Linked DNA regions of Bacillus pumilus. The protein of the gene in region 1 interacts with the protein of each later gene in a pairwise test. Links are inferred from orthologs where the notes say so. Each region holds a gene or a part of one and is shown in the gene's direction. Other genes may lie near its edges.

Region 1 (6,373 bases):
TCAGAGGTGGTAAATCATAGTGATTCTATATTACATTTTCCAGTTTTTGCAAACTGTATTAACGATTTACTCGTTCGCGATTATTATTTACATCTTCATGTCATGGGTGCCATCTGCAAGAGAAACAGCAATTGGGCGCTTTCTGACAAATATTTGTGAACCGTATTTAGAACCATTTCGTAAAATTATTCCGCCAATTGGCATGATTGACATTTCGCCAATTGTGGCATTGCTTGTGATTCGTTTTGCATCATTATACGGACTAACTGGTCTTTACAATATGATTGCACGCTTCATGTAGACAGGCTGCCGGGCTTGGCACTGCCAGGCTCTTTTACATAAGAGGGGAACAAAATGAGCGATATTTATCAACATTTTAGAAAAGACGAACAGCCATTTGTTGACCAAGTGTTAGGCTGGAAAAAAATCGCACTTGACCAATATCGAATGAAATTAACAGACTTTCTTGATCCGCGGGAGCAGTTTATTACCCAGTCCGTCATCCAGCATGCTGATGAGCTTGGAATCATGTTTTTTGGCGGGTATGAAGGCGCGGAGCGGAAAAGAGCGCTCATTTATCCTGAATATTTAGAACCGGCTACTCAGGATGCTGAGCTGTCTTATTTTCAAGTGAACTATGCGAAAAAGTTTATTTCGCTAGAACATCCGAAGCTCCTTGGTTCACTGATTGGGACAGGCTTGAAGCGTCAAAAATTTGGAGATCTGTTATTTTCAGAGGAAGATGTGCAGTTTATTTGTACGAGTGATGTTGCTGATTTTGTACGGGCGCAGCTGACGCATGTCGGCAGAGCCTCCGTATCATTAGAGGAAATCACGCAGGCAGATTTAAAGCCGGTTACCAGTAAGACTGACATCAAAGAAGATACGATTTCTTCACTACGGCTTGATGCGGTATGTGCTGCAATCAGCCGTCAATCTCGGCAAAAGGCACAACTTTTTGTCAAAAATGGGCTTGTTAAAGTTAACTGGAAAGTCACTGAGGACCCTTCCTTTACAATTGGAGAAGGCGATCAGCTCTCTGTCAGGGGATTTGGCCGCTTTAGCCTCAAAACAATTGATGGGAAGACCAAAAAAGATAAATTTAAAGTAACATTTGAGCTTCTGACATAACGAACTTGAATCTGGAGGTGGCGAGGTTGCCATTAACACCTAATGATATTCATAATAAAACGTTCACAAAAAGCTTTCGCGGCTATGACGAAGATGAAGTAAATGAGTTTTTAAGCCAAGTACGTAAAGATTACGAAATCGTGCTTCGCAAAAAGAATGAACTCGAAGAAAAAGTAAACGAGCTTGACGAAAGACTAGGTCATTTTGCAACAATTGAAGAAACGTTAAACAAATCAATTCTTGTGGCGCAGGAAGCAGCAGAAGACGTCAAACGTCATTCTGATAAAGAAGCGAAATTGATCATTCGTGAAGCAGAGAAAAATGCAGATCGTATTATCAACGAAGCGCTATCTAAATCAAGAAAGATTGCGATGGAAATCGAAGAGCTTAAGAAGCAGTCAAAAGTCTTTAGAACTCGCTTCCAAATGCTCATCGAAGCTCAGCTTGATCTTCTAAAAAATGACGATTGGGATCATTTACTGGAATATGAAGTTGACGCTGTCTTTGACGAAAAAGAATAAGCGCATCATCTTGACATGACACGCTCATGTTGCATATAATACCATCATAAATTAACAAGAGATAAACGTTTGAAAGGGACACTCGCAGTTGTCATATACGTAATAAAGCGAATCAGGGGTGGTGGAAGCCTGACATTACGAGATGCTGCAATGAGATCACCCCTTTAGTTCCTTTTCTGAAATGATCAGTAAGAAAAGGCGTCTGATCACGTTACGATTTTAGAGTGGATAAGCGGCAATAGCGCTTGTCTAAAAGGGTGGTACCGCGAGACAAGCCTTCTCGTCCCTTATGGGATGAGAGGGCTTTTTTTATTGTTTTTTAATCAGAATTTGCATATGGAGGAATGGGTATGAACTACAAAGACACCTTATTAATGCCGAAAACAGAATTCCCTATGAGAGGGAACTTGCCGAACAAAGAGCCTGAAATCCAAGAGGAGTGGGCAGAAAAAGACATCTATCAAATGGTTTTAGAGCGGACAAAAGGACGCCCGACCTTTATTTTGCATGATGGACCTCCATATGCGAATGGTGACATTCATATGGGGCACGCCCTCAATAAAATTCTAAAAGATTTTATTGTCCGTTTTAAATCAATGAATGGGTTCCACGCACCGTACGTACCGGGCTGGGATACACATGGCTTACCAATTGAAACAGCACTCACAAAAAATAAAAAAGTCAAACGCAAAGAAATGTCTACAGCTGAATTCCGCAAACTATGCGAAGAGTATGCTTGGAAGCAAATCGAAGGACAGCGCAATCAGTTTAAGCGATTAGGCGTCAGAGCAGACTGGGACAATCCATATGTCACGCTAAAGCCTGAGTACGAAGCGCAGCAAATTCTTGTCTTCGGTGAAATGGCGAAGAGAGGCTATATTTACAAAGGATTAAAACCAGTTAACTGGTCTCCTTCAAGTGAGTCAGCTCTTGCTGAAGCGGAAATTGAATATAAAGACAAACGTTCACCATCCATTTACGTTTCATTTAAAGTGAAAGATGGAAAAGGCGTACTTGAAAACGACGAACAATTCATCATCTGGACAACAACACCTTGGACACTTCCTGCAAACCTTGGTATTTGTGTTCATCCCAACCTAGAGTACAGCGTTCTTCAAGTGGGTGCTGAGCGATATGTTGTTGCATCTGAACTCGTTGAACAAGTGGCAAAAACGCTTGGTTTTGAAGAGTATGAAGTTGTGAAAACATTAAAAGGAAAAGAATTAGACAACGTCGTTGCAGAGCATCCGATTTATGGTAGAGATTCACTTGTGATGCTTGGTGATCACGTGACAACAGATGCAGGTACAGGCTGTGTTCATACAGCGCCAGGTCACGGGGAGGATGACTTTATTGTCAGCATGAAGTACGGTCTAGACGTACTATGTCCAGTAGACGAAAAAGGTGTCATGACAGAAGAAGCGCCTGGTTTTGAAGGACTATTCTACGAAGATGCGAATAAAGCTATCACAGAACAGCTTGAAGCAAAAGGCGCGCTGAAAAAGCTCGACTTTATCACGCACTCTTACCCGCATGATTGGAGAACGAAAAAGCCAACGATTTATCGTGCAACCGCTCAGTGGTTTGCGTCGATTAAAGACTTCAGAGAAGCGCTTCTAGACAATATTAAAGAAACGAAATGGGTGCCAGCATGGGGCGAGACACGCCTTTTCAATATGGTGCGTGACAGAGGCGACTGGTGTATTTCAAGACAGCGTGTCTGGGGCGTTCCAATTCCGGTCTTTTATGCTGAAAATGGGGAGCCAATCATCACGGACGAAACCATTCAGCATGTCTCTCAATTATTTAGAGAACATGGCTCGAATATTTGGTTTGAAAAAGAAGCGAAAGAACTATTGCCAGAAGGCTTTACACATCCAGGCAGTCCGAACGGTGAATTCACAAAAGAGCAGGACATCATGGATGTATGGTTTGATTCCGGTTCTTCTCACCAAGCCGTTTTAGAAGAAAGAGATGACCTTGTTCGTCCGGCAGACCTTTACCTTGAAGGCTCTGACCAATATCGCGGCTGGTTTAACTCTTCCTTATCAACAGCAGTTGCGGTCACTGGAAAAGCACCGTATAAAGGTGTTCTGAGCCACGGCTTTACGCTTGATAAAGAAGGACGCAAGATGAGTAAATCATTAGGCAATACAATTGACCCAACAAAGGTAGCGAAGCAGCTTGGGGCGGAGATTCTAAGACTTTGGGTATCTTCTGTCAACTATCAAGCCGATCACCCGGTGTCTGATGATATCTTAAAACAAGTAGCAGAAGTCTATCGTAAAATCCGTAACACGTTCCGCTTCCTGCACGGTAACCTATTTGACTTTGATCCAGCAGTCAATGCGGTGCCTGTAGAAGAGCTTCGCGAAGTGGATCAATATATCTTGATCAAATTAAACAAATTGATTGAGAAAGTGAAAAAGGCATATGATGATTACGAATTTGCGGTCGTGTATCATGCGATTCACAATTTCTGTACAATTGAGCTAAGTTCTTTCTATCTCGACTTTGCAAAGGATGTCGTGTACATTGAGCATGCGGATCATCCAGACCGCCGCAGCATGCAGACGGTCTTCTACGAAACATTGATGGCGTTAGTGAAGCTGACTGCACCAATTCTTCCGCATACAGCAGATGAATTATGGAGCCACTTAAGCTTTGTTGAAGAGCCAAGTGTTCAATTAACAGATATGCCAAAAGGTGTGGCTGTTTCTCAAGCAGAAGCAACAGAAGCGAAGTTTGACCGCTTTATGGAAGTGCGTGACGATGTGCTAAAAGCGCTCGAAATTGCGCGTAATGAGAAAGTGATCGGACGTTCTCTTGAAGCAAGTGTGACCCTTTATGCGACAGAAGAAGTGAAAAACCTTCTTGCATCCATTAAAGAAGATGTGAAACAGCTCTTTATCATCTCTGAATTAACGGTAGAAGATGCGCAAAATGCTGACACATCCGCACCTGAATACACTTCAGGAAGAATTGTGGTTCAAAAAGCAGAAGGAGAACTATGCGAACGTTCTCGTATTATTTCTAAAGATGTTGGTGCAAATCCGAAATACCCAACATTGTCACTGAAAAATGCTGAAATCGTGGAAAAATATTACCAGAATTAACAGTGTGATAAGACCAACTAGCGCCCCGCCATATGCGGGGCGTTTTCTTTTTTGCGAAAATGACAGCGTTTAGAACGAAAGGAAAAATCTTATGGCTTTAAAGTGGACAGCCAGGGCAACAATATGATTATCACGACAGGGCAGGAGTTGAAATAGCGACATGATTGGCGACCTAGAGACGATTTACACGGAACTCCTTCAAATGAAAGAAGAGCTGCAAGCTAAACTTTTTGAATACACATCATTTCGTTCACCCGCTGAGCATGTCTCAATGAACGAGGTCCAAACGGCCACGCTTCTTTACCACATCAAAGAAGAACTTCAAGATGTGTCTCTCGCTATTGCAAAAATGGAGCAAGGAACCTATGGTATTTGTGAGGCAACAGGTGATGTCATTCCGCTTGAACAAATGAGTATTCTTCCTACCGCCCGCACAGTTGACGACTTTTTATATCATAAGCAATACGAGAAAAAAGCATTCACTCCTTATCCTCATGAATCAGATGATTCTCATTTTGAAGCCTTCCACATGTAGGGAGGTTTTTGTCTGTCAACTAAAGTTTCTTTACTCCTCCCTGTTTTCTTGATAAAATGCTTAAAGATCAAAGTATGAAAGTGGAGGAACGTGTGTGTTCTATTACATAATCGCATTCGTGATGATTTGTTTAGATCAATTAACAAAATGGCTCATTGTCAAAAATATGATGCTCGGAGATTCTTATCCAGTGATTGATGGCTTCTTTTATATCACGTCTCACCGAAATTCAGGCGCCGCATGGGGAATTCTCCAAGGACAAATGTGGTTTTTCTATGTGATCACACTCGTTGTTATTGCGGGAATTGTTTATTATTTGCAAAAGCATGGACAAAAGGACAAGCTGCTTGGAGTTGCACTTGCCTTAATGCTTGGCGGAGCGATTGGGAACTTTATCGACCGCGTTTTCCGTCAGGAAGTGGTAGATTTTGCTCATTTCGTCTTTGGGAATTATCACTACCCAATCTTTAATATTGCAGATTCTTCTCTATGTGTAGGAGTTATTCTGCTCTTCATTCAAATGCTGTTAGATGGAAAGAAAACGAAGGAGTCAACTACATGAATCAAGTAAATATTGCCGTTTCAGAAGAACAAACAAGTGAACGGCTTGATAAATTTCTAAGCACGACAGAACCAGAATGGTCAAGAACCCAGGTCCAGCAGTGGGTAAAAGATGGGCTGATCGAAGTAAATGGGAAGCAAGTGAAAGCCAATTACAAAGTACAAGCTGGAGATCAAATTAAAGTCGAGATTCCAGAACCAGAAGCACTAGATGTAGAAGCAGAAGCAATGGATCTTGATATATATTATGAAGATGCAGATGTGCTCGTAGTGAATAAACCACGAGGAATGGTCGTTCATCCAGCGCCAGGTCATGTGTCAGGAACACTAGTAAATGGTCTAATGGCCCATTGCACAGATTTATCAGGGATTAATGGAGTGATGCGTCCTGGCATAGTCCACCGCATTGATAAAGACACGTCTGGGCTGTTAATGGTCGCAAAAAACGATATGGCGCATGAATCACTCGTCAATCAACTTGTGGCTAAGACTGTCACAAGAAAATATAC
Region 2 (5,870 bases), 1.5 Mb from region 1 along the record:
TCTAAAGAAAGCGTTCTCAAAACCATTACATGATGTAGACCACGAGACGTTCAAAGACATGACCAAACAGGCAAAAGCAGTCATACGCACGGGTGAAGCCACCCCATACGCAAACTGCATTCTTCATGCCGGTGTCATCTTTTAAAAGGAGGAGCCAGATATGAACATTGAGATGCATAACATCCATAAGGCCTTTGGAAAAAACACCGTTCTTTCCGGGGTCTCCTTTGACCTCGTCACAGGTGAGGTCCACGCGCTCATGGGTGAAAATGGCGCAGGAAAATCAACTTTAATGAACCTGCTCACAGGTCTTTATTCATTAGACCAGGGAACGATTCATATCGACGGGAAAGAAACCGCTTTCAAAAATCCGAAAGAAGCGGAACAACACGGTATCGCCTTTATTCATCAAGAGCTCAACATATGGCCGGATATGACCGTCTTGGAAAACCTATTCATCGGGAAAGAACTCTATACGAAGTTTGGATTGCTAGACACAAAGAAAATGAAGGTTCTTGCTCAAAGCCAGCTGGACCGATTGTCTTTGAACCTCTCGCTTGATGAAGAGGCAGGTAGCTGTTCTGTTGGTCAAAAACAGATGATTGAGATTGCAAAGGCATTAATGACGGATGCGAAGGTCATCATCATGGATGAACCAACGGCAGCTCTAACAGACCGTGAGATTGAAAAACTCTTTCAGGTTATTGAATCTCTCAAAAAAGAAGGCGTATCCATCGTCTATATTTCTCACCGTATGGAGGAAATTTTTGCGATCTGCGACCGGATTACAATCATGCGTGATGGGAAAAGGGTCGATACGAAAGCCATACCTGAAACGAATTTCCATGAGGTCGTCAAAAAAATGGTCGGCCGCGAATTAACAGATCGATACCCTGAGAGAACGCCTTCTCTAGGAGATACGATCCTTGAGGTAAAGCAAGCGACAAGAAAAGGACAATTTCAAGATATCAGTTTCTCCGTTAAAGCTGGAGAAATCGTCGGTATTGCAGGCTTAATGGGCGCTGGCAGGACCGAAATGATGCGGTCACTGTTTGGTCTTGATTCTCTTGATCAAGGGGAAATCTGGGTTCATGGAAAAAAGGCTGTCATTAAAAAACCAAGTGATGCCGTCAAGCTCGGCATCGGCTTTATTACAGAGGATCGCAAAGATGAAGGACTTATGCTGGATGCTTCCATTCGAGAAAACATTGGTCTGCCAAACTTAAAAAGCTTCTCTCCAAAGGGACTGATCGATAAAAAAAACGAACAGGATTTTGTTGACCTCCTTATCAAAAGATTGACGATTAAAACGGCTTCCTCTGAAATCTCTGCTCGCAGTCTCTCTGGTGGAAATCAGCAAAAAGTCGTCATCGCCAAATGGATCGGCATCCAGCCGAAGGTCTTGATTTTAGATGAACCGACAAGAGGTGTCGACGTCGGAGCGAAACGAGAAATCTACCAGTTAATGAATGAACTGACCGATCGAGGTGTTGCCATTTTAATGGTCTCCTCTGAGCTACCTGAAATTTTAGGGATGAGCGATCGAGTGCTTGTCATTCATGAAGGAACCATCAGCGGAGAATTAAATAAAGCAGACGCAACACAAGAACGAATTATGACACTTGCTACAGGAGGGAAGTAACATGAAACCACTTACTTCAAATGGACGATTTGACAACATCATGCAAAAGCTTGGGCCATTCTTAGGACTCATCATCCTTGTCGCCATTGTTTCTATTTTAAACCCGGCCTTTTTAGAGCCATTAAACATCTTAAACTTACTGAGACAAATCTCCATTAATGCCCTCATTGCCTTTGGTATGACATTTGTTATTTTAACCGGAGGAATTGATTTGTCGGTCGGTGCCATTTTAGCACTTTCTAGTGCACTGACTGCCGGATTTATCGTGTCTGGTATGGACCCGATTTTAGCGATTATCGTTGGCAGTATCATCGGCGCTATTCTTGGGATGGTCAACGGTCTTTTAATCACAAAAGGAAAAATGGCTCCTTTTATCGCAACACTTGCCACGATGACCATTTTTAGAGGATTAACACTTGTTTATACAGACGGAAACCCGATTACAGGACTCGGCTCGAACTACGCCTTTCAGTTATTCGGCCGCGGATATTTCTTAGGCATTCCTGTTCCAGCGATCACGATGCTTCTCACCTTTATCGTACTATGGGTACTGCTTCATAAAACGCCTTTCGGCAGAAGAACATATGCCATCGGCGGAAATGAAAAAGCTGCACTTATTTCAGGAATCAAAGTACCGCGCGTAAAAATAATGATTTATTCATTGGCAGGTTTCATGTCTGCTTTAGCAGGTGCCATTTTAACATCTCGTCTAAATTCTGCGCAACCAACAGCTGGTACCTCCTATGAGCTTGATGCCATTGCTGCTGTTGTACTTGGCGGGACAAGCCTGTCCGGCGGAAGAGGACGAATTGTCGGCACACTCATCGGGGTACTCATCATCGGAGTCTTGAACAATGGTATGAACTTACTTGGAGTTTCATCATTCTATCAATCTGTTGTGAAAGGGATTGTCATCTTGATTGCAGTCCTACTAGACAGAAAGAAATCTGCTTAAGGAGGCAGCTGCTATGAAAAAATATCTCATTCTCATTTTGACTCTCTCATTGTTCATGCTTTCTGCCTGCTCGCTAGAACCGCCAGAGTGGGCCAAATCAACAAAAGATGGGAAGAAAAAAGACATCAAAATCGGTCTCTCGATCTCGACCTTAAACAACCCATTCTTCGTTTCTCTCAAAAACGGGGTGACAAAAGAAGCGAAAAAGCTTGGCATCGAAGTTGTCATTGCAGATGCACAAAATGATTCAGCGAAACAAACAAGTGACGTAGAAGATTTAATTCAGCAAGGGGTCGACGCCTTACTTATCAACCCAGCGGACTCGTCTGCTATATCGACTGCTGTTGAATCAGCGAATGCTTCTGATATTCCAGTCATCACATTAGACCGCTCAGCTGAAAGCGGAAAAGTAGAAGCACTTGTTGCCTCAGATAACGTCAAAGGCGGCGAAATGGCGGCCAATTTTATCATCGACAAGGTCGGTAAAGGAGCCAAAGTCGCTGAATTAGAAGGTGTACCAGGCGCTTCTGCTACACGTGAGCGCGGAAAAGGATTCCACCAAATAGCAGATAAAGATCTAAAAGTGACAGCAAAACAAGCGGCTGACTTCGACCGAACAAAAGGATTGAATGTCATGGAAAACCTCCTTCAAGGAAACCCTGACATCAAAGCTGTTTTTGCCCACAATGATGAAATGGCACTTGGCGCTCTAGAAGCAATTCAAAGCTCTGGAAAAGACATTCTCGTCGTTGGCTTTGACGGAAACGAAGATGCACTCAATTCAATCAAAGCAGGAAAACTATCTGCCACAGTCGCCCAGCAGCCAGAGTTGATCGGGAAACTAGCAGTCGGTGCTGCAAGCGACGTCTTAAAAGGGAAAAAAGTAGAAAAGAACATCGCAGCACCACTGAAACTAGAACAGAAAAAATAAACACAAAACCCCCGATTTCCCTCGGGGGTTTTTCCTATTATTCTGGTCTTTTCAGCACAAATGACGTCCCTAAATGGGCGTAATCATTTCCCGCTAAACGTGCGACTGGCTTTAATTCATGAGTCGAAACATAACCTTTTTCCGCATCATACACAGCCTCATCTAAATGCGCACACACAACCCGGCCAATGATATGATCGACCGTGATCTCCCCTTCATCATTTTGAAAGGTAAGATGCTTTTCAAGCCGACATTCAAAGCGAATACGTGCTTCCTGAATTCCCGGAACTGAAACGACATGGCTCTGTACTTGATGAAGACCGGTTCGATCCAGCTCACTCTCTTCCTGTGGCAGCGTAGCAGCTGTTTCGTTAATATCTTCTATTATCGCTTCATCACTCACATGGACCACAAATTCTCCCCTGTCAATCACATGCTGCGCTGTATCTTTCATCTGACCTTCTCGTCGTCCGATAGAAACGGCGAGGAGCGGTGGGTGTCCGCTGATGACATTAAAGAAACTAAATGGTGCGGCATTGACGATATCGTCTTTAGACAGACTTGTAATAAACGCAATCGGTCGTGGAACAATAGAACCCGATAATAATTTATATGCTTCTTTTCGTGATAGCTGATCCATTTGCAACGTAATCACTTCAGACAAGCCTCCTTTTGGTGTATCGACATCATACCATATCTCTTTTTCTATGCCTCTGATTCAGACTCGGTGCGATGCAGGATATGGTGGACAAGATGAAATAAAGCAGGATTATGATTTTCTCGTCTATAGGAAATCGTCCATTCTGCCAGAAGCTGTTCACCTTCAATCGACCGATACACAACATCTAGATTAAATAAACGCCGGGCTGATTTCGGAATGACCGCAATGCCGATCCCAGCTGTGACAAGGCCAATCACCATTTGATATTCCGCCGCTTCCTGCACGATATTTGGAGAAAACCCGTACTTTTCACATAGCAGGACAAAGTGTTGATAAAGGGACGGCCATGATTCCTGTGATAAAGAAATAATCGGTTCATTTCGAATATCTTCGATCGTGACCGCCTCTTTTTTCGCCAGCGGATGATTTTTCGGAATCGCAAAAATACATTCACTTTGCTTCATCAAACGGCTGATCAGTTCTTCATGAGGAGATGTAGGATGTAAAAAACCGATATCAATCTCCCCATTTAAAAGCGCGCCTAGCTGCTGCGGAACAGAAAGCTGCTCCAGCTCAATACTGACAGAGGGATACAGCTCTCTGAATTCGCGTACAACTGGTGGCAGAATATCATATGTCGCTGTTCCAACAAACCCTATGATGATTTTTCCCAGCTCTCCTCTTGCTGTATGCCGGGCATGATCAACGGCTTTATCAAGCTGATGCAGCACACCCCGCACCTCATGTAAAAAGACCTTTCCAGCAGCTGTTAGCTCCACTACTCGCTTCGACCGGTGAAACAAAGGAAATCCCAATTCTTCTTCAAATTGCTTAATTTGCTGACTAAGTGGAGGCTGTGTCATATTCAACCGTGCGGCTGCTCTGCCAAAATGCAGCTCCTCCGCTACTGTGACAAAATACTGCAAATGTCTCAGTTCCATCCTTTCACCCCTCGCACACTTATTCGTGAAACATATTAAAACCACGTTAAACATATATTGGAAATTTTCCATTTTGAAATGTATAGTAAATCATATCATGAAAATATATTTTCATAAAAAATTTTACTTGCCGAAAGGAGTGCGGGGTAAATGAATTCTCAAGCACAACCCCTAACAAGACGAGGAGCAGAATTGATTGTTGATACGTTGATTGCTCAAGGTGTGACCCATGTTTTTGCGATTCCAGGTGCAAAAATTGACGCTGTATTTGATGTATTAAAAGACAGAGGTCCAGAGCTTGTCCTATGCAGACACGAACAAAATGCCGCCTTTATGGCAGCTGCTGTCGGCCGTTTAACTGGCAAACCAGGTGTTTGTCTCGTCACATCAGGTCCTGGCGCATCTAATTTAGCAACAGGTCTATTAACAGCTAATACAGAAGGTGACCCTGTTGTCGCAATCGCTGGAAACGTCATTCGTGCTGATCGGCTCAAACGAACACATCAATCACTCGACAATGCGGCATTATTCAAACCAGTCACAAAATACAGTGTTGAAGTACAAGACGTTCATAATATACCCGAAGCCTTAACAAATGCTTTTCGCGCGGCACAAAAGGGGCAGGCTGGAGCAGCATTTATCAGCTTTCCACAAGATGTCGTGACAGAACACACCACACAAACACCAGTGTCTGCTCACCCTTCTCCAGAACTAGGTCCTGCACCGGATGCTCTCATCAG

What was found.
Region 2: the proteins of ileS (region 1) and rbsB interact in binary tests that used the Escherichia coli proteins (3 or more experiments, as listed by UniProt). The link is inferred for Bacillus pumilus from one-to-one orthologs.

What each region holds. Positions count from the first base shown.
Region 1 is NZ_CP047089.1:1,885,005-1,891,377, reverse strand. The notes cover bases 1,699-4,968. They hold ileS (isoleucine--tRNA ligase), read left to right. Parts: upstream 1,699-2,002; coding sequence 2,003-4,768; downstream 4,769-4,968. Other genes in these bases: GPS65_RS09140 (TraR/DksA family transcriptional regulator), read left to right, coding at 4,929-4,968. Also shown: cell division protein SepF, read left to right, coding at 1-13; GPS65_RS09160 (YggT family protein), read left to right, coding at 20-301; GPS65_RS09155 (YlmH family RNA-binding protein), read left to right, coding at 355-1,131; GPS65_RS09150 (DivIVA domain-containing protein), read left to right, coding at 1,158-1,652; more of GPS65_RS09140, read left to right, coding at 4,969-5,303; lspA (signal peptidase II), read left to right, coding at 5,398-5,865; GPS65_RS09130 (RluA family pseudouridine synthase), read left to right, coding at 5,862-6,373. UniProt on the Escherichia coli protein: Catalyzes the attachment of isoleucine to tRNA(Ile). As IleRS can inadvertently accommodate and process structurally similar amino acids such as valine, to avoid such errors it has two additional distinct tRNA(Ile)-dependent editing activities.
Region 2 is NZ_CP047089.1:434,064-439,933, reverse strand. The notes cover bases 1,803-4,569. They hold rbsB (ribose ABC transporter substrate-binding protein RbsB), read left to right. Parts: upstream 1,803-2,610; coding sequence 2,611-3,528; downstream 3,529-4,569. Other genes in these bases: alsR (acetoin biosynthesis transcriptional regulator AlsR), read right to left, coding at 4,234-4,569; GPS65_RS02150 (flavin reductase family protein), read right to left, coding at 3,566-4,168; rbsC (ribose ABC transporter permease RbsC), read left to right, coding at 1,803-2,597. In the rest of the region: rbsD (D-ribose pyranase), read left to right, coding at 1-145; GPS65_RS02165 (sugar ABC transporter ATP-binding protein), read left to right, coding at 161-1,642; more of rbsC, read left to right, coding at 1,644-1,802; more of alsR, read right to left, coding at 4,570-5,130; acetolactate synthase AlsS, read left to right, coding at 5,281-5,870. UniProt on the Escherichia coli protein: Part of the ABC transporter complex RbsABC involved in ribose import. Binds ribose. Also serves as the primary chemoreceptor for chemotaxis.